2 regions of the Mesorhizobium sp. P2_D1 genome follow, and region 2 is predicted to be linked to the other one. Evidence: predicted binding sites of a transcription regulator. Region 2 holds the regulator's gene; the other holds the start of a gene.

Region 1 (8,895 bases), on a different contig from region 2:
AGGCCGGCATCGTCTCGCAGCCATGGCCGACAACGGGCACGCCGCGCGTCTCCAGCACTTCCAGCGTCTTTTCGATGTCGAGGATGGCCTTGGCGCCGGCCGACACGACGATGACCGGCGTGCGCGCCAGCTCGTCGAGGTCGGCGGAAATGTCGAAACTCTTTTCCGCACCCTTGTGCACGCCGCCGATGCCGCCGGTGGCGAACACCTTGATGCCGACCATATGCGCCGCGATCATCGTTGCGGCGACGGTGGTGCCGCCCGTGCGCCCTTGCGCCACCGCGAAGCCGAGGTCGGCGCGCGACAGCTTCATGGCGTCGCCGGTCATGGCAAGCGACTCGCGCTCGCCGTCCGAAAGCCCGATCTTGATGCGCCCGCCAACCACGGCGATCGTGGCCGGCACGGCGCCGCCGTCGCTGATGATCTTTTCGACATCCGCCGCCATGGCGCCGTTGTCGGGGTAGGGCATGCCATGGGTGATGATGGTGCTTTCCAGCGCCACCACCGGCCGCCCGGCGGCCAAGGCCTGTGCAACCGGCGCATGGATATCGATGAAGGGACGGGCGGTTTCTGGTGTCATCCTGATCTCCAATCCGGCGCGATGCGTCTCCACCTGGACGCGAAAACACTCCGGCACTATGAACTGGCCGGTCTCATGCCACTTCCTGCGCATCCGGCACAAGAGCCAGCGCCTCTGTGAAATCAGCAGTGGTGAAATCGGGAACGGCGTCGGCGCTTTCGATGGCCAGCGTCGCCGCGGCAATGCCTTCGCGCAGGGCCGCGCGCAAGGGCATGCCGCGCAGCGAGGCAGCGACCGTCGCTCCCGCCAGCGCATCGCCGGCGCCGGTGACGTCGGTGACCTTTCTTGGTGTCGGCGGCAGGATCGAGAAGGCGCCGGCTTCATCGAAGCCCAGCATGGGAGCGCCACCTGCTGTCACCACGCCGCTTTTGAGCCCGGCACGTTTCAGCCCGTCGACGATGTCCTGCCCGGAGGCCGCACTGTCCAGGCCGGCCAGTGCGACCGCCTCGCGCTGGTTCATGAAGACCACTGCCAGATTGCCGAGCACCGGCCTCAGGCGCACGATCTTGGCCGGCGAAATGGCAATGGCGAAAACGGGTTTGCCGGCGGCGAGTGCCACGAGCCTCTCCAGTGCCGCCGTCGGCAGGTTGGCGTCGCAGAAGACGGCGTCGGCGGCAGCGATGACCTCGCGCACCTTGGAGCGCCTGACCTGCTTGGGAAACGCCAGCTCATAGAGCGCCATGTCGGCAAAGCCAACGATCAGCTCGCCCTCACTGTCGATCAGCGCCGTATAGCTTGGCGTCGTGCGATCGAGGAACACCGCCGACAGGTCGGCTATCCCGGCTTTGGCGATGGCCCTTGAAACCGTATCGGCAGCGGCATCGCCGCCGCGCACCGACAGCAGCGAGGCCGAAACACCGCGCCGGACCGCACTGCGCAAAGCATTGAAGACGCCGCCGCCAACATCTTCCCGCATCGTGCCGGGATTGGACGCGGCCGGCACGTAAGCGCCGGACACCTGCCCACGGCGGTCGATATGGGCGCCGCCCACGGCCAGGATTCTTGGAGATTTCAACATGCCGGCGATATGACCTTTGTTATTCCAGCCGCACAAGCGCTACGCTAAGTGACGAAGCTTCGCATGCGGGGCGGCGATTCGGCAGATCGAAACAATCGAGCCGACTGGCCCAATGCGAGGTGCGCTCCTGATGTGATTCTTGGGACAAAAAAAGAACAAATCCGGATATTGATTGCCTTTCAGATACTTGAACCCTCTTGCCAAACGAGAACAAAAAAGGTACAAATAGGCAGGGATTACGGATTGTCCGGCCTTCATTGACGACCAAGGGGTGATGTATCATGGCTCAGAATTCTTTGCGGCTGGTAGAGGACAAAGCGGTGGACAAATCAAAGGCTCTGGATGCGGCGCTGTCGCAAATCGAGCGGGCTTTCGGCAAGGGCTCGATCATGCGGCTCGGCGCGAACGAGCAGGTCGTCGAGATTGAAACCGTGCCGACCGGCTCGCTTGGCCTCGACATCGCGCTTGGCGTCGGTGGCCTGCCGCGCGGCCGCATCATCGAAATCTACGGGCCGGAAAGCTCGGGCAAGACGACGCTGGCGCTGCACACTGTTGCGGAAGCCCAGAAGAAGGGCGGCATCTGCGCCTTCGTCGATGCCGAGCATGCGCTCGATCCGGTCTATGCCCGCAAGCTTGGCGTCGATCTGGAAAACCTTCTGATCTCGCAGCCCGACACGGGTGAGCAGGCGCTGGAAATCTGCGACACGCTGGTGCGCTCCGGTGCCATCGACGTGCTGGTGGTCGATTCGGTCGCGGCGCTGACGCCACGCGCCGAAATCGAAGGCGAGATGGGCGATTCGCTGCCCGGCCTGCAGGCCCGCCTGATGAGCCAGGCGCTGCGCAAGCTGACCGCCTCGATCTCGCGCTCCAACACCATGGTCATCTTCATCAACCAGATCCGCATGAAGATCGGCGTCATGTTCGGTTCGCCCGAGACCACGACGGGCGGCAACGCGCTGAAATTCTACGCCTCGGTCCGCCTCGACATCCGCCGCATTGGCTCGGTCAAGGACCGCGACGAGGTCGTCGGCAACCAGACTCGTGTCAAGGTGGTCAAGAACAAGCTGGCGCCGCCCTTCAAGGTGGTCGAGTTCGACATCATGTATGGCGAGGGCGTATCCAAGACCGGCGAACTGGTCGACCTCGGGGTCAAGGCCGGCGTGGTCGAGAAGTCGGGCGCCTGGTTCTCCTACAATTCGCAGCGTCTCGGCCAGGGCCGCGAGAATGCCAAGCTGTTCCTGCGCGACAATCCCGACACGGCGCGCGAGATCGAACTGGCGCTCAGGCAGAATGCCGGGTTGATCGCCGAGAAATTCCTCGAGAATGGCGGCGCCGAGAGCGGCGACGACGGCTTCGAGGAGGAGTCCGGCGCGATGTAACAACTTCGTGCACAGGATGCCGGCCGAAGATCGGCCATAATCCTGTTCTATTATCTCAAGCTTATGTAATTGAGTTCAGTGTTTTTTGCGTTCCAAACCGCCGGCTTTCGAGCCGGCGGTTTTTCGTTTTGCGGCCGGCGTCGATGGTCGGCAAGCGCGCGATTTGGACCAATTCCGTGTTTCTGGACAGGGTGCGGTGCGACCGCTAAAAGGCCAAGTCTATTTTCTTATGGATGTCGTCCAAAAGTGCGCAGCGGTTTTGGGACAGCGACATGCATGGAAGCAAAAACTTGAAGCGCGTCGACTGAATCCGTTTTCAGCGCGACGCGCTTTGAGACCCAGAGCCCATTTTCCGCCGGTTTGCCGGCGGTTTTCTCGAAAAGGCAGCATTCATGAGTGGCGTGAACGAGATCCGGTCGACTTTTCTCGACTACTTCTGCAAGGAGGGTCACGAGATCGTCGCGTCGAGCCCGCTGGTGCCGCGCAACGATCCGACGCTGATGTTCACCAACGCCGGCATGGTGCAGTTCAAGAACGTCTTCACCGGCCTGGAGAAGCGGCCTTATTCGCGCGCCTCGACCGCGCAGAAGAGCGTCCGCGCCGGCGGCAAGCACAACGACCTCGACAATGTCGGCTACACCGCGCGCCATCTGACCTTCTTCGAAATGCTCGGCAATTTCTCCTTTGGCGACTATTTCAAGGAGCGCGCCATCGAGCTTGCCTGGAACCTGATCACCAAGGAATTCGGGCTGAACAAGGACAAGCTGCTGGTCACGGTCTATCACACGGACGACGAGGCGGCGGGCTTCTGGAAGAAGATCGCCGGTTTTTCCGACGACCGCATCATTCGCATCGCGACCTCGGACAATTTCTGGGCGATGGGCGACACCGGACCGTGCGGGCCGTGCTCGGAGATCTTCATCGACCGCGGCGAACACATCTGGGGCGGCCCTCCCGGCAGCCCGGAGGAGGATGGCGACCGCTTCCTCGAATTCTGGAACCTGGTGTTCATGCAGTATGAACAGGTGACGAAGGAGGAGCGCATAGACCTGCCGCGCCCGTCCATCGACACCGGCATGGGCCTGGAGCGCATGGCGTCCATCCTGCAAGGGGTGGAGAGCGTCTTTGAAACCGATCTGTTCCGTCATCTGATCGACGCGGCGTCCTCCGCCATCGGGCACGGTCCCGACAAGGAGACGGTCGCGTCCTTCCGCGTCATTGCCGATCATCTGCGCTCGTCGTCCTTCCTGGTCGCCGACGGTGTGCTGCCGTCGAACGAAGGCCGTGGCTATGTGCTGCGCCGCATCATGCGCCGCGCCATGCGCCATGCACAGTTGCTCGGTGCCCGCGATCCCTTGATGTGGCGCCTGGTGCCGGCCCTGGTCCGCGAGATGGGCCAGGCCTATCCGGAACTGGTGCGCGGCGAGCAGTTGATCACAGAGACCCTGAAGCTCGAGGAAACGCGTTTCCGCAAGACGCTGGTGCGTGGCCTCGGCCTGCTTTCGGAGGCGACGGAAAAGCTCGGCGCCGGCGACATGCTGGACGGCGAGACGGCCTTCAAGCTCTACGACACCTACGGCTTCCCGCTCGATCTGACGCAGGATGCGCTGCGCCAGCGCAGCATCTCGGTCGATCTGGCCGGCTTCACCAATGCCATGGAGCGGCAGAGGGCCGAGGCGCGCGCTCACTGGGCAGGCTCCGGCGACGCGGCCACAGAGACGATCTGGTTCCCGGTGCGCGAGAAGGCGGGGGCCACCGAATTCCTCGGTTACGAGACCGAGCAGGCGGAAGGCCTCATCCAGGCGCTGGTCAGGGACGGCAAGACCGTCGACAGCGCAAGCAAGGGCGAGGCGGTTGCCGTGGTCGTCAACCAGACGCCGTTCTATGCTGAGTCCGGCGGCCAGATGGGCGATACCGGAATCATGTCAGGCGAAGGCTTCTCGATCGAGATTTCCGATACGCAGAAGAAGGCCGATGGCCTGTTCGTCCATATCGGCAAGGTGGCCAGCGGCACGGTCAAGACCGGCGCTGTCGTCGAGCTCAAGGTCGACCATGACAGACGCTCCAGGCTGCGCGCCAACCATTCGGCGACGCATCTGATCCATGAGGCGCTGCGCGAGGTTCTGGGCACCCATGTCGCGCAGAAGGGTTCGCTGGTCGCGCCCGAGCGCCTGCGCTTCGACATCTCGCACAACAAGCCGATATCGCCCGAGGATCTCGAAGAGGTCGAGCGCATGGCGAACGAGATCGTCGTCCAGAACGGCCCGGTGAGCACGCGCCTGATGTCGGTCGACGATGCCATTGCCGAGGGCGCCATGGCGCTGTTCGGCGAGAAGTACGGCGATGAAGTGCGCGTCGTGTCGATGGGCACCGGCCTGCATGGCGCCAAGGCCAACCGGCCCTATTCGGTCGAACTCTGCGGCGGTACGCATGTCAGGGCGACCGGCGATATCGGTCTGGTGCGTGTCGTGTCGGACAGCGCGGTCGCCGCCGGCGTGCGCCGCATCGAGGCTTTGACCGGCGAGGCCGCGCGCAAGCATCTCGACGAGCAGGACCGGCGTTTGAAATCGGTCGCCGCGACGCTGAAGATCTCGCCGGCCGACGTGCCGGCGCGCGTCGAGGCGCTGCTCGACGAGCGCAAGAAGCTCGAGAAGGAACTGACCGAAGCGCGCAAGAAACTGGCGCTGGGCGGCGGTGCCGCGGCGGGTGCGCCGTCGGAGAACGAGACTGTCGCCGGCGTCGGCTTCCTCGGCAAGGCGGTTTCGGGTGTTTCGCCGAAGGATCTGAAGCCGCTGGCCGATGCCGGCAAGAGCTCGCTCGGTTCCGGCGTCGTCGTCTTCGTCGGCGCCGGCGACGACAACAAGGCGAGCGTCGTGGTCGCTGTCACCGATGATCTGGTAGGCCGTTTCAGCGCCGTCGATCTGGTGCGCGTGGCCTCCGCAGCATTGGGCGGTCAGGGTGGCGGCGGACGGCCCGACATGGCGCAGGCCGGTGGCCCGGACGCCTCGAAAGCCAGTGATGCGATCGCCGCGGTCAAGGCGGCGCTGGAGGCAGCCTGAAAGTCCCTGCATGAAGGTGCTCGTCCTTGGCGGCTACGGTCTGATCGGCGAAGCCGTCGTCGGCCGTCTGCTTCGCGACGGTCATCATGTAGCCGGCCTTGGTCGCGATGTCGTGGATGCCGAGCGGCGCTGGCCGGCGGTGCGCTGGATCGCCGCCGACATGTCACGGCTGCTTGCCGCTGACGACTGGCTGCCGGTGGTCACCGGCATGGATGCAATCGTCAATGCGGCGGGCGCCTTGCAGGACGGCCCGCGCGATCGCCTCGACGCCATCCACCGGCATTCGGTGGTGGCGCTGGTCGCGGCATGCGAACAGGCCGGCGTGCACCGTATTGTCCAGATTTCCGCGATCGGCGCCGACCTCTCCTCCAGCGACGCTTTCTTCAACAGCAAGGCGCAAGGCGACAGGGCTGTCGCAAGCTCTGCGCTGGAATGGACGATCCTGCGCCCGGGTTTGGTGATCGCGCCCGCCGCCTATGGCGGGACAGCCCTTTTGCGCGCCCTTGCGGCCTTCCCCGCTTTTATCCCTGCCGTCATGTCGCGCCAGCCGATCCAGACCGTGGCGGTCACCGACGTTGCTGAAGCGGTCTCGCGCGCTGTCGCCGGATCGCTGCCGCCCCGTACTGCCGTCGATCTCGTCGAGGCGCAAGCCAGACCGCTCGCCGATGTTCTCCTGGCCTTTCGGGCATGGCTTGGCCTGCCGCAGGCGAAGGTCGTACCGGTGCCGGCCATTGTCGGCCGTCTTGCTGCCGTGACCGCCGATGGCCTCGGCCTCCTTGGCTGGCGATCGCCTTTGCGCAGCGCAGCCCTTGCCGCGCTGGCGCGTGGCGTGACCGGCAATGCCGGGCCATGGAACCAGATTTGCGGCCATCCGCTGCAGCCGCTGGAAGCAACGCTGGCCGCCATGCCGGCCCATGTCCAGGAGCGATGGTTCGCGCGCCTCTGGCTGGCAAAACCTGTCATCTTCGGCTGCCTGTCCCTGTTCTGGCTTGCTTCGGGCATCATCGGCCTGATCCGGCAAGACGAGGCCGCTTCCATTCTTGTCTCACGCGGCGTGTCGGCGAAATTGGCGGACATGTCGGTTCTTGCCGGCAGTGCTGCGGATATCCTGGCCGGCGCGGCGGTTCTGGTCCGGCCCTTTGCTCGGCCAGCGCTGCTGGCGATGATAGCCATCACGCTGTTTTATCTGGCGGCGTCGACGCTTCTCGTTCCCGGTCTATGGCTCGCGCCGCTGGGGCCGCTGGTCAAGACGATCCCCATGCTGTGCCTGGTGCTTGTGGCGCTGGCGGTCCTCGACGAGAGATGAACCTCTGGGCCGACATACTGCGCTGGACGCATGTCATTGGCGCCACGGTTCTCTTTGGCACCGGCGCCGGGATCGCCTTCTTCATGCTGATGGCGCAGCGCACCGGTCGCGCCGAGCTGGTCGCCCATGTCGCGGGCACGGTTGTCATCGCCGACACCATATTCACGGCAACCGCGGTCGTCGTGCAGCCGATCACCGGCGTGTTGCTTGCTCGGGCATTGGGGTGGCCGCTGTCCGAGGGCTGGATTGTACTGTCGCTGCTGCTTTATGTCGTGACGGGTCTGTTCTGGCTGCCGGTGGTCTGGATCCAGATTCGGATACGAAATCTGGCGCGACAGGCGGCCATCGAAAATCGACCGCTGCCCCTCGAGGAAAAGCGCCTTTTTCGCATCTGGTTTGCTTGCGGCTTTCCGGCTTTCGCTGCCGTGCTTGCCATCGTTTGGCTGATGGTCGCCCGGCCGGCGATCAGTCTTTTCGGAGGATGATGTGCCGACGCTGACCATGTACCAGGTCGATGCCTTTGCCGAGCGCGCCTTTCAGGGCAACCCCGCTGCCGTCCTCATCTTGCAGGACTGGCTGGCAGACGAGGTGATGCAGGCCATCGCAAACGAGAACAATCTTGCCGAAACCGCCTTTTCGCGGCCGAACGGTAAGGGCTGGGACTTGCGCTGGTTCACACCCGTTCATGAAGTCGACTTCTGCGGACACGCCACCCTGGCGACCGCCCATGTGCTGGCCGAGCAACACGATGTGGCCGATGACATGGCCTTTGCCACGCGAGTGGGCGAGTTGCGGGTCTCTCAGCGGCAAGGCGCCTACCAGCTCGATCTGCCATGTTTTCCGCCGCAGCCTGTCGATGGCGAAACCATGCTGGCGCTGCAGGAGATATTGTCGCCGCATCCGGTTGCGGGCTTTCGCAATTTTGAGAACCTGTTCGTCGAGCTTGCCGACGAGCAATCCGTCCGGTCCTTTGTTCCCGATCTGCTCAGGATCGGGGCTTTCCACCCGCTCGGCCTTGTCATTACCGCGCGCGGCCAAACGCATGACTTCGTCTCCCGCTATTTCGTTCCCGGAGCCGGCATCCCCGAGGATCCGGTGACCGGCTCCATTCATGCGACGCTGGTGCCGTACTGGGCTGAAAAACTTGGGAAGACCCACCTGTCGGCCTTCCAGTGCTCACAGCGTGGCGGGCACCTCTTGTGTGACCTGGCCGGCGATCGCGTGCTGATCCTGGGTCGTGCCAAGACCTTCATGAAGGCGGAAATCTACCTTCCGGAATGATCAACAGGCCGGATGAACAACGAGCGCAGGCTGATCAGGCCGCGGGACCGCTCGCGGCAAAGCCTGGACGGGCAGCGATCCGGTCCCACCAGGCCTGGATCTCGGGGAACTCGGCGAGCAGCTTTTGCCCCTCGGCGACCTTGACGAAATAACCGATGATCGGCGCCGCATGCAGATCGGCCAGCGTCAGCTGGTCGCCAAGCAACCATGGACCCGGCGCTTTCAGTGAGGAGAGCGTCTGAAGCGCCTTGCTCGCCTGCGAAAGCCCTTTG
Region 2 (8,761 bases):
GATCGTCGGCATCTTGGCGATCAGCCGCATGGAGGCAACCATGCGCTGGTAGGGGTCGGAGATGTCGGTGGAGTCGTGGTAGAAGGCCGACAGCGCGCCAACGACGCCGCACATCACCGCCATCGGGTGCGCGTCGCGGCGGAAGCCGGTGAAGAAGCGCGACATCTGCTCGTGCACCATGGTGTGGCGCGTCACGCGGTAATCGAAATCGTCCTTCTGCGCCTTGGTCGGCAATTCGCCATAGAGCAGGAGATAGCAGACCTCGAGGAAGTCGCCGTGTTCGGCCAACTGGTCGATCGGATAGCCGCGGTGCAAGAGGATGCCGGCGTCGCCGTCGATGAAGGTGATTTCGGACTCGCAGCTTGCGGTCGAGGTGAAGCCGGGATCGTAGGTGAAGGCGCCGGTGGTGCTGTAGAGCGAGGCGATGTCGATGACATCAGGCCCGACCGAGCCGCTTCGCACCTTGAACTCGTGCGTCTTGCCGGCGAATTCAAGCGTTGCCGTGGCCTCGTGGGTGTTGCCGCCCAAATCCAGTTTTTTCGCAGCTTCGGTCATTGCAAACTCCTTCTTGTTTCCTCATGCCGGCAAAGGCAAAATTCCGCAGAGCGACACGTCGAAATCACCGCAATGCGCGTATTCGCCACCGCATTCTAGGAGGTGCGTGCCAGATTGGGCCAGGGCCTAATGTTGCACTGCGAAACGCGCCTTTCAATGCCAATCTTCTTGGGCCAGTTCGCTCCTAATCGATTTGATCCGCTATGCGCGCCAGGCTTTCCTCGCGGCCGAGCACGGCAAGCACGTCGAACACACCCGGCGAGGTGCTTTTGCCAGTCAGGGCGGCGCGCAAAGGCTGGGCCACGGCGCCAAGCTTGTGGCCGCCGGCCTGCGCATAGTCGCGCACGGCGGCTTCAGCCGCAGTGGCCGTCCAGTCACCTGACAGGGTCGTCAAAGCTTCGTGAGCGCCGCGCAGGATCTTGCGCGCGTCTTCATTGAGCAGCAGTGCCGCCTTGTCGTCGATCGGCAGCGGCCGGGTGGCAAACAGGAAGGCGGCGCCGTCGACAAGTTCGACCAGTGTCTTGGCGCGCTCCTTCAGGCCGGGCAGCGCTGCCAGCAGTTGCGCCTTGTTCCTGTCGTCGAGGCGCGCGGCCATCGCCGGCCCCCCCTCGAGATAGGGCAGGGTGGCGATGAAGATGTCGAACAGCTCAGCATCGCTCATGCGGCGCATATGGACGCCGTTCAGCGCCTCGAGCTTGGCGAAGTCGAAGCGGGCGGCGCCCTTGTTCACATCGCTGATGTCGAACCAGGAGATCATGTCCTTGATCGACATGATCTCGTCGTCGCCATGGCTCCAGCCGAGGCGCGCCAGGTAGTTCAGCAACGCCTCCGGCAGGTAGCCCATGGCGCGATAGGCCTCGACGCCGAGCGCACCGTGCCGCTTCGACAGCTTGGCGCCATCGGCGCCGTGGATCAGCGGGATATGCGACATGGACGGCACGTCCCAGCCCATGGCGTCGTAGATCACCGTCTGGCGGGCGGCATTGGTCAAATGGTCGTCGCCTCGGATGATGTGGGTGACGCCCATGTCGTGGTCGTCGACGACGACGGCATGCATATAGGTCGGGTTGCCGTCCGAACGCAGGATGATGAAGTCGTCGAGATCCTTGTTGGGGAAGCGCACCTCGCCCTGGACACGGTCGTGCACCACCGTCTCGCCCGTGGTCGGCGCCTTGATGCGGATGGCGCCCTTGGCGCCTGCGGGCGCCTCGGAGGGGTCCCGGTCACGCCACCGGCCGTCATAGCGGGGCGGCAGGCCCTTGGCGCGTGCTGCCTCGCGCATTGCCTCGAGCTCGGCAGGCGTCTCGTAGCTGTAATAGGCCTTGCCCATGCGCACGAGCTCCTCGGCCACCTCGCGATGACGCGGCGCGCGCTCGAACTGCGAGACGGCCTCGCCATCCCAGGAGAGGCCGAGCCAGGAAAGCCCGTCGAGAATGGCTGCGGTCGCGGCATCGTTGGAGCGCTCGCGATCGGTGTCTTCGATGCGCAGCAGCATGGTGCCGTCAGTGTGCTTTGCGTACAGCCAGTTGAACAGCGCCGTGCGCGCGCCGCCTATGTGCAGGTAACCGGTGGGCGAGGGGGCAAAACGGGTGACGACCTTGTCGGACATGAAACTCTCGGAAACCATCTGAAGCGGGGTGTGGTTGCGCGGACTTTCGCGCGTTGCGCGTTCATGTAGCATAGGGTGTCGAGGGCGCAAGGGGCAGACCCGATGGCTGGACGGGGCCGGGGCTCGGATCAGGGCGAGGACGCCGCTATTGGCGTCAGCGAACGGTCCCTGTTTGCGACGCCGCTGCCGGCTGCGTTACCGCTGCCATCACCTCTCGTGCCGGCCCCCGGCAACCCGCCGTTGCAAGCGGATGTCTCCGCCCCCGCTCCTGTTGCCAAAGTTGGCAGGATCGTGCGCGTGCGCCGGCAAATCGGCCGGATATCGCTGCCTCGGCTGCGCCACAGCGTGGCCACGGCAGCGGGCCTGGAGCTTGATCGAGGCGTAGCCTTCCTGCTGGTGCCGGTCTGTCTGGCGATCGGAGCGATCGGCTATTTTTCGCTGACGGTGGAACCTGATTTTGCGAAGCCTGTCGCGGTCGTCGTTCTGACGGGGCTCTGCGCGTTCGTCTCGCGTTCCAGGCCGAAAGCCCATCTTTGTTTCATGGCTGCGGTGCTGTGCACGCTCGGCCTGCTCGCCGGCAAGGTCGAGACATGGCGGGCGGGAACGCAGTTGCTCGGTTCGGAAATCTCGACTCAAGTGACCGGCCGCGTCGTCTCGCTTGACCGAATGGAGTCCGGCCGCATCCGGCTGACCATCGACGTGACGTCGACAGCCAGGCCGAAATTGCGCTATGCGCCGGAGCGGATTCGGCTTTCGGCACGAAAGATCCCGGCAGAGATAACCCCAGGCTCGCTGGTCACCGGCTACGCCAAGCTGTTGCCGCCCACCGGCCCGGTGCGGCCGGACAGCTACGACTTCTCCTTCGACAGCTATTTCGCCGGCATTGGCGGCAGCGGGTTTTTCCTCGGCAATCCAAAGCTTGTCGCCGGCAATGACGACGACATTCCGCTGTCAGCCCGCCTTGCCTCGGGGATAGAAAATGCCCGTGAAGCCATCGCCGACCATATCAGGGGCAGTATCGGTGGCGCCGAAGGCGAGATCGCCGCGGCGCTGATCGTCGGCGTACGCGCCGGCATTCCCGATGAGATCAACGAAGCGATGCGGCGCACCGGCATCTACCACGTCATCTCCATTTCAGGGCTGCACATGGCGCTGGTGGCCGGCACAATCATGATGCTGATGCGCAGCGCCTTCGCCCTGTTTCCGGACTTTTCCGCGCGCCGGCCAGTCAAGAAATACGCCGCGGCCGCCGCGCTTTTCTCGATCGCCGCCTATCTCGTCATCTCAGGCGTCGTCGTTGCCGCAGAGCGCAGCTTCATCATGCTGGCGGTGATGCTGATTGCCGTGCTGTTCGATCGGGCGGCGCTGACCATGCGCAACCTGGCGATCTCGGCGATCGCGGTCATTTTGGTGTCGCCGCATGAAGTGGTCGGCCCAAGTTTCCAGATGTCGTTCGCGGCGACCGCGGCTCTGGTCGGTGCCTATGCCGGCTGGTCTGATCATCGTGCGGCGAAAACGAAACCGCCGCCGCCACGGCGATCTCTGCCTGGCTTTCTCACCAGAAAATTCCTGTTGGCGATGGGCGGCCTTGCCATGACCTCCATCATCGCCGGTTCTGCCACGGCGCTGTTTGCCATCTGGCATTTTCAGCGGGTGTCGCCGCTCAGCCTGTTCGCCAATCTGGCCATCATGCCAAACGTCTCGCTGGTTGTGATGCCTTTCGCCGTCCTCAGTGCGCTTGCGATGCCCTTTGGCGCCGATGGCCCCTTTCTTTACGTGATGGGCAAAGGCCTGACGGTGATGATCGCCATGTCCGGATGGATTTCCCAGCGCTCGCCGGTCGACGCGGTCGGGTTGATTTCGCAGCAGTCCGTCCTGCTGGTTGCGATTGCCTTGGTCATCGCGACGATGGCCACGACATGGCTGCGGCTCGCAGCCCTTCCGTTCGCGCTTGCCGGCCTGTTGACCGTCTCGGACACGCGCGCACCGGACGTGCTGATCTCGGAGGACGCCCGGCTGGTTGCGCTGCCGATCGGGGGTGGCGAACTCGCCGTCAGCCGGGCACGCCCGAACGAATTCACGGTCGACAACTGGAAACGCGCGCTGACATCCGAGACCATCGTCATACCGGAGGTGTTCAGCAAAGGAGACGGGCAATTCGAGATAGCCGATGCCGCCGAGCTGCCGTCGGGAGCGCCTTTCTATTGCACATCGGGCATTTGTCTCGCCAAGCATCCATCCGGTGCGATCATCGCGCATGTCGAAGACCGAAAGGAGGCCTGGATGGCCTGCGGCTTCGCCGACCTGATCGTCATCAATGACGCCACGGCCTATGACCCCTGTCACAATCCGCTAGTGCTCGTCATCACCAAGCGACAACTGGCCCGCAAGGGTAGCGCGGCCGTCTTCTTCGATCGCCAATCGGCCACCGCGCCTGCGACGATCAGCTTCGCGGTGGACAGCCCATACCGGCCCTGGCACACGCAGCGCAAGTTTTCGCGCGAGGCGAGGGGCCTGCCACCCTACCGCAAACCCGAAAAGCCGGTCGCAAGCCCTGCTCAGTAGCGCCTGATCAGCCCGACGAGCTTGCCTTGCACCTTGACCCTGTCCGGTCCGAAAATGCGGGTTTCATAGGCCGGGTTGGCGGCTTCGAGAGCAATCGAGGCACCCTTGCGGCGGAACCGCTTCAGCGTCGCTTCCTCTTCATCCACCAGCGCCACGATGATCTCACCAGGGCTGGCTGTATCGGCGTTGCGGATGATGACGGTATCGCCGTCGAAGATGCCGGCCTCGATCATCGAGTCGCCCTTGACCTCCAGGGCATAGTGTTCGCCGCCCATGATCATGTCCGGCGGCACCGAGATCGAATGCGTCTGGTGCTGGATGGCGTCGATCGGCACACCGGCCGCGATGCGTCCCATGACCGGGATCGACACGGCGGAAACCACGTCGTCGTCATTGCCGGCCGAAGGCATCCGCGAAGACGCAGGCTTGAGTTGCCGGCCAAGGCCGCCTTGACCGAGGCTGCCCTGGATGACGCTTGGCGAGAACTTCTTTGCCGCGTTGAGGCCTGGCGCGATCGAATCCGGCAGCCGCAGCACTTCCAACGCGCGCGCCCGATTGGGCAGGCGGCGAATGAAGCCGCGCTCCTCCAGCGCCGTGATCAGCCGGTGTATGCCGGATTTGGAGGCAAGGTCGAGCGCTTCCTTCATCTCGTCGAAGGATGGCGGAATGCCGCTTTCCTTGAGCCGTTCGTGGATGAACATCAGCAGTTCATGTTGTTTGCGCGTCAGCATGGCAGCCCCCAGGTTACCCAAAACCAGAATCGGAAAAACAAACCCAGAACAAACACTATCTGTTCCAGTTGTGTTCCGCAACCGTTTAAAGTTTAATGAACTTGTTAAGGCGGCTGAAATTATTCGGCGCCCCGGCAGTGGGTCGCTATCGACGCTTGCCTGCCACCGCCGGGCGCTTGGTTGGATTGAAATTGCTATGGTTAATGGCCTGCTGCCCACCCTGTGTCGGGCTTGGCCTCGGCTAATGCTGGAGCTCGACAAGGGGGCTCGGTTCACTTCACCGGTCGTGGCTCCCGTGAACGAAAGGGAGCCAAAATGCCAACTTTGGCGGAGGAATTGCCCATATCGTTCCTCGCCGCATTACCGCTTGTTTGTGCTGCCGTCGCCGGCATGGACATAGACATGCAGCGTGTAGCCGATGTGGGCAACCATCAGGGTTTTCGCGCGCTCGATGTCGCGATCCAGCGCCGCTTCCATGAGCGCGGTATGATGTTCGATCGCGACGGCCTGGCGCAACGCCTCCATGGCCTCTTCGTGGCCGTACAGGAGACCGGCGGCCGCCCGCAAGGTTGGCGCCAGGCCAAGAAAGCGGTGATGGCGACGCAACTGATCCGCGATCGTGGAGTGGAAGGTCAGCAGCCAGGGGGACGCCGCCGCGCTGAGCAGTGCCGCGTGGAAAGCCTCGTGCTTTTCATCCCATTCGTCGACCACTTCGTCGGACGGGTCGTCGACCGCGGTCCTGCTGCGCGACAGCCGGTAGTGGGCAGCGACGACGGCGTCCTCCCATTCACGGCCGCCTTTCTCAATCGATTCCTGGAGCAGAGGCAGTTCAACCACCAATCTGGCGCGTGACAGATCTTCCAACTCGTTGCGCGAGACCGCGGCGACGGCAAAGCCGCGATTGCTGATGGCGGTCACCAGGCGCTCGGCCTCTAACCGCGAGAGTGCCTCGCGCAGCGGTGTCCAGCCGATGCCGTAGCTGTTGCGCAACGCGCTGAGCTTGAGCGGCGCGCCGGGCTTCAGACGGGTGGTGAGGATATCGCGGCGCAGCAACCTGTAGGCTGCCTCTGTCTTCGAGAAGTGCTCGTCGTCCAGCATTGCCGACCATCCGTACCAATTGGTCGGGTGATTATATATGAAAGCCTTCCATTTCGTAAATTATATATAATGTTTGACAAGACCCAAGGGACTGCCCATGATCGCCTACGGTTTCGCCTGATATGTTCATCTGAGCACGCCCATGCGCGGGGATAGTCGACCATGAATGCAACTCCCGATCTCGCTGCAATCGAGGCGATGGATGCCGCGGACCCGCTGCGTTCCATGCGCGATCGTTTCGTCTTGCCGCAAGGGGTGATCTACCTCGACGGCAATTCGCTTGGCGCGGCTTCTCCCGCCGTCTTCGACGAACTGAACAAGGCCGCCACACAGGAATGGGCGCAGGACCTCATCCGTGCCTGGAACACCGCCGGCTGGTTCGACATGCCGGTCGAGCTCGGCGACCAGCTCGGACGCCTGATCGGCGCCGCGGCCGGTCAGACTGTGGTCTGCGATACGACGTCGATCAATATCTACAAGGTGCTGCATGCGGCGCTCGCGATGCGTCCGGACCGGTCGGTCATCGTCGCCGAGGGCGACAGCTTCCCGACCGATCTCTATATGGCCGAGGGCGTTGCTTCGACGCGGCCGGGTACGGTCCTGCGGCTCGAGGGCGTCGACGCGCCTGATATCGAGGAACTGATCGACGAGCGCGTCGCCGTTATCCTGGTCAACCACGTCAACTACAAATCCGGCCAGTTGCGCGACATGGCGGCGCTGACGCGCAAGGCCCATCAGGCTGGTGCGCTGATCGTCTGGGATCTCTGTCACACCGCCGGCGCGCTGCCGGTCGAACTCGACGCTGCCAATGCCGATTTCGCCATCGGCTGCACCTACAAGTACCTCAATGGCGGCCCGGGTTCGCCAGCCTTCATCTATGCCGCACAGCGGCACCACGGTGATGTCTATCAGCCGCTCAGCGGCTGGTGGGGGCATGCGCGGCCGTTCGCCTTCGAACAAGGCTATGCCGCAGGCACCGGCATTCGCCGGTTCCTGTGTGGCACGCAGCCGGTGTTGTCGATGCGGGCGCTCAAGGGCGCCCTGGACCTCTGGAACGATGTCGACATGGTGGCGGTGCGCCAAAAGAGCATCGGGCTGACCGATCTGTTCATCCAGCTGGTCGAAGCAAGGTGCGGGGCGTACGGGCTCGAGCTTGAAAGCCCGCGTAACGGCAACGAGCGCGGCAGCCAGGTGTCATTCATCCACCCCAGCGGCTACCAGGTGATGCGGGCCTTGATCGAGCGCGGCGTGATCGGCGATTTCCGGGCGCCTTCGACCATCCGCTTCGGCTTCACGCCGCTCTATATCGGCTACAAGGATGTCTGGCAGGCGGTCGACATGCTGGAAGACATCCTGCGCACTGGCGTCTGGCAAGACGCGCGTTTCGCGGTCAAAACCGCGGTGACCTGAGAAGCTAGAGCCGGGTGCGAACTGTCCAGAGTTCCGGAAACAGGACGACCTCGAGCATCTTCTTCAGGTAGGACGCACCCGACGTGCCACCGGTGCCGCGCTTCAGGCCGATGATGCGTTCGACCGTGGTCACGTGATTGAAGCGCCAGCGGCGGAAATAATCCTCGAAGTCGACCAGTTTTTCAGCCAGCTCGTAGAACATCCAGTAGCGCTGCGGGTCGCGGTAGACTGTCTGCCAGGCGACCAGGACCGCTTCATTCTCGGTGCGCGTCTCACGCCAGTCGGTACGGTTGGCGTCAGCACCGATGTCGAATCCGTTGCGGGCGAGCAGCAGCAGCGCTTCGTCGTAGAGCGACGGTTCGGCCAGGATCGCCTCAAGCTTCCCGGTGAGGTCCGGCCGGTGCTTGTGCGGGCCGAGCATGGCGAGGTTGCGGTTGCCGGCCATGAACTCGATGGCGCGATACTGCCAGGACTGGAAACCCGAGGATTGGCCGAGCGCGTCGCGGAATTCGGTGTATTCGCTGGGTGTCATTGTCCGCAACACGTCCCAGGCATTGTTCAACTGCTCGAAAATGCGGGCGACGCGCGATAGCATCTTGAAACTCGGCTCGAGGCGGTCGGCGCGGATCGAGCGTATCGCGGCACCGATCTCGTGCAAGGCAAGCTTCATCCACAGCTCAGAGGTCTGATGCTGGATGATGAACAGCATCTCGTCATGCGCCGACGACAGCGGCGTCTGGGCTTCCAGCACTTTCTCCAGGTGCAGATAGTCGCTGTAGGACATGCGCTCCTT

The links. Region 2 encodes LexA, which represses DNA repair genes until DNA is damaged. Its sites were predicted from a motif close to TGTTCNNNNTGTGTTCNG; they were not measured.
Region 1: recA (recombinase RecA) is a predicted target of LexA. The motif match lies at 1,739-1,756, and genes of this name have one in related genera.

Annotation. Positions count from the first base shown of each region.
Region 1 is NZ_JBFUDZ010000010.1:27,467-36,361, forward strand. Features, by position in the region: gene AC1D0I_RS10245 (pseudouridine-5'-phosphate glycosidase) at 1-580, opposite strand, end outside; gene AC1D0I_RS10250 (carbohydrate kinase family protein) at 654-1,598, opposite strand; gene recA (recombinase RecA) at 1,880-2,977, shown strand; gene alaS (alanine--tRNA ligase) at 3,370-6,036, shown strand; gene AC1D0I_RS10265 (SDR family oxidoreductase) at 6,047-7,342, shown strand; gene AC1D0I_RS10270 (DUF2269 family protein) at 7,339-7,827, shown strand; gene AC1D0I_RS10275 (PhzF family phenazine biosynthesis protein) at 7,844-8,623, shown strand; gene AC1D0I_RS10280 (glutathione S-transferase family protein) at 8,658-8,895, opposite strand, start outside.
Region 2 is NZ_JBFUDZ010000038.1:27,224-35,984, forward strand. Features, by position in the region: gene gltA (citrate synthase) at 1-555, opposite strand, end outside; gene gltX (glutamate--tRNA ligase) at 740-2,164, opposite strand; gene AC1D0I_RS23630 (ComEC/Rec2 family competence protein) at 2,267-4,729, shown strand; gene lexA (transcriptional repressor LexA) at 4,723-5,460, opposite strand; gene AC1D0I_RS23640 (GntR family transcriptional regulator) at 5,821-6,558, opposite strand; gene kynU (kynureninase) at 6,721-7,968, shown strand; gene kynA (tryptophan 2,3-dioxygenase) at 7,973-8,761, opposite strand, start outside.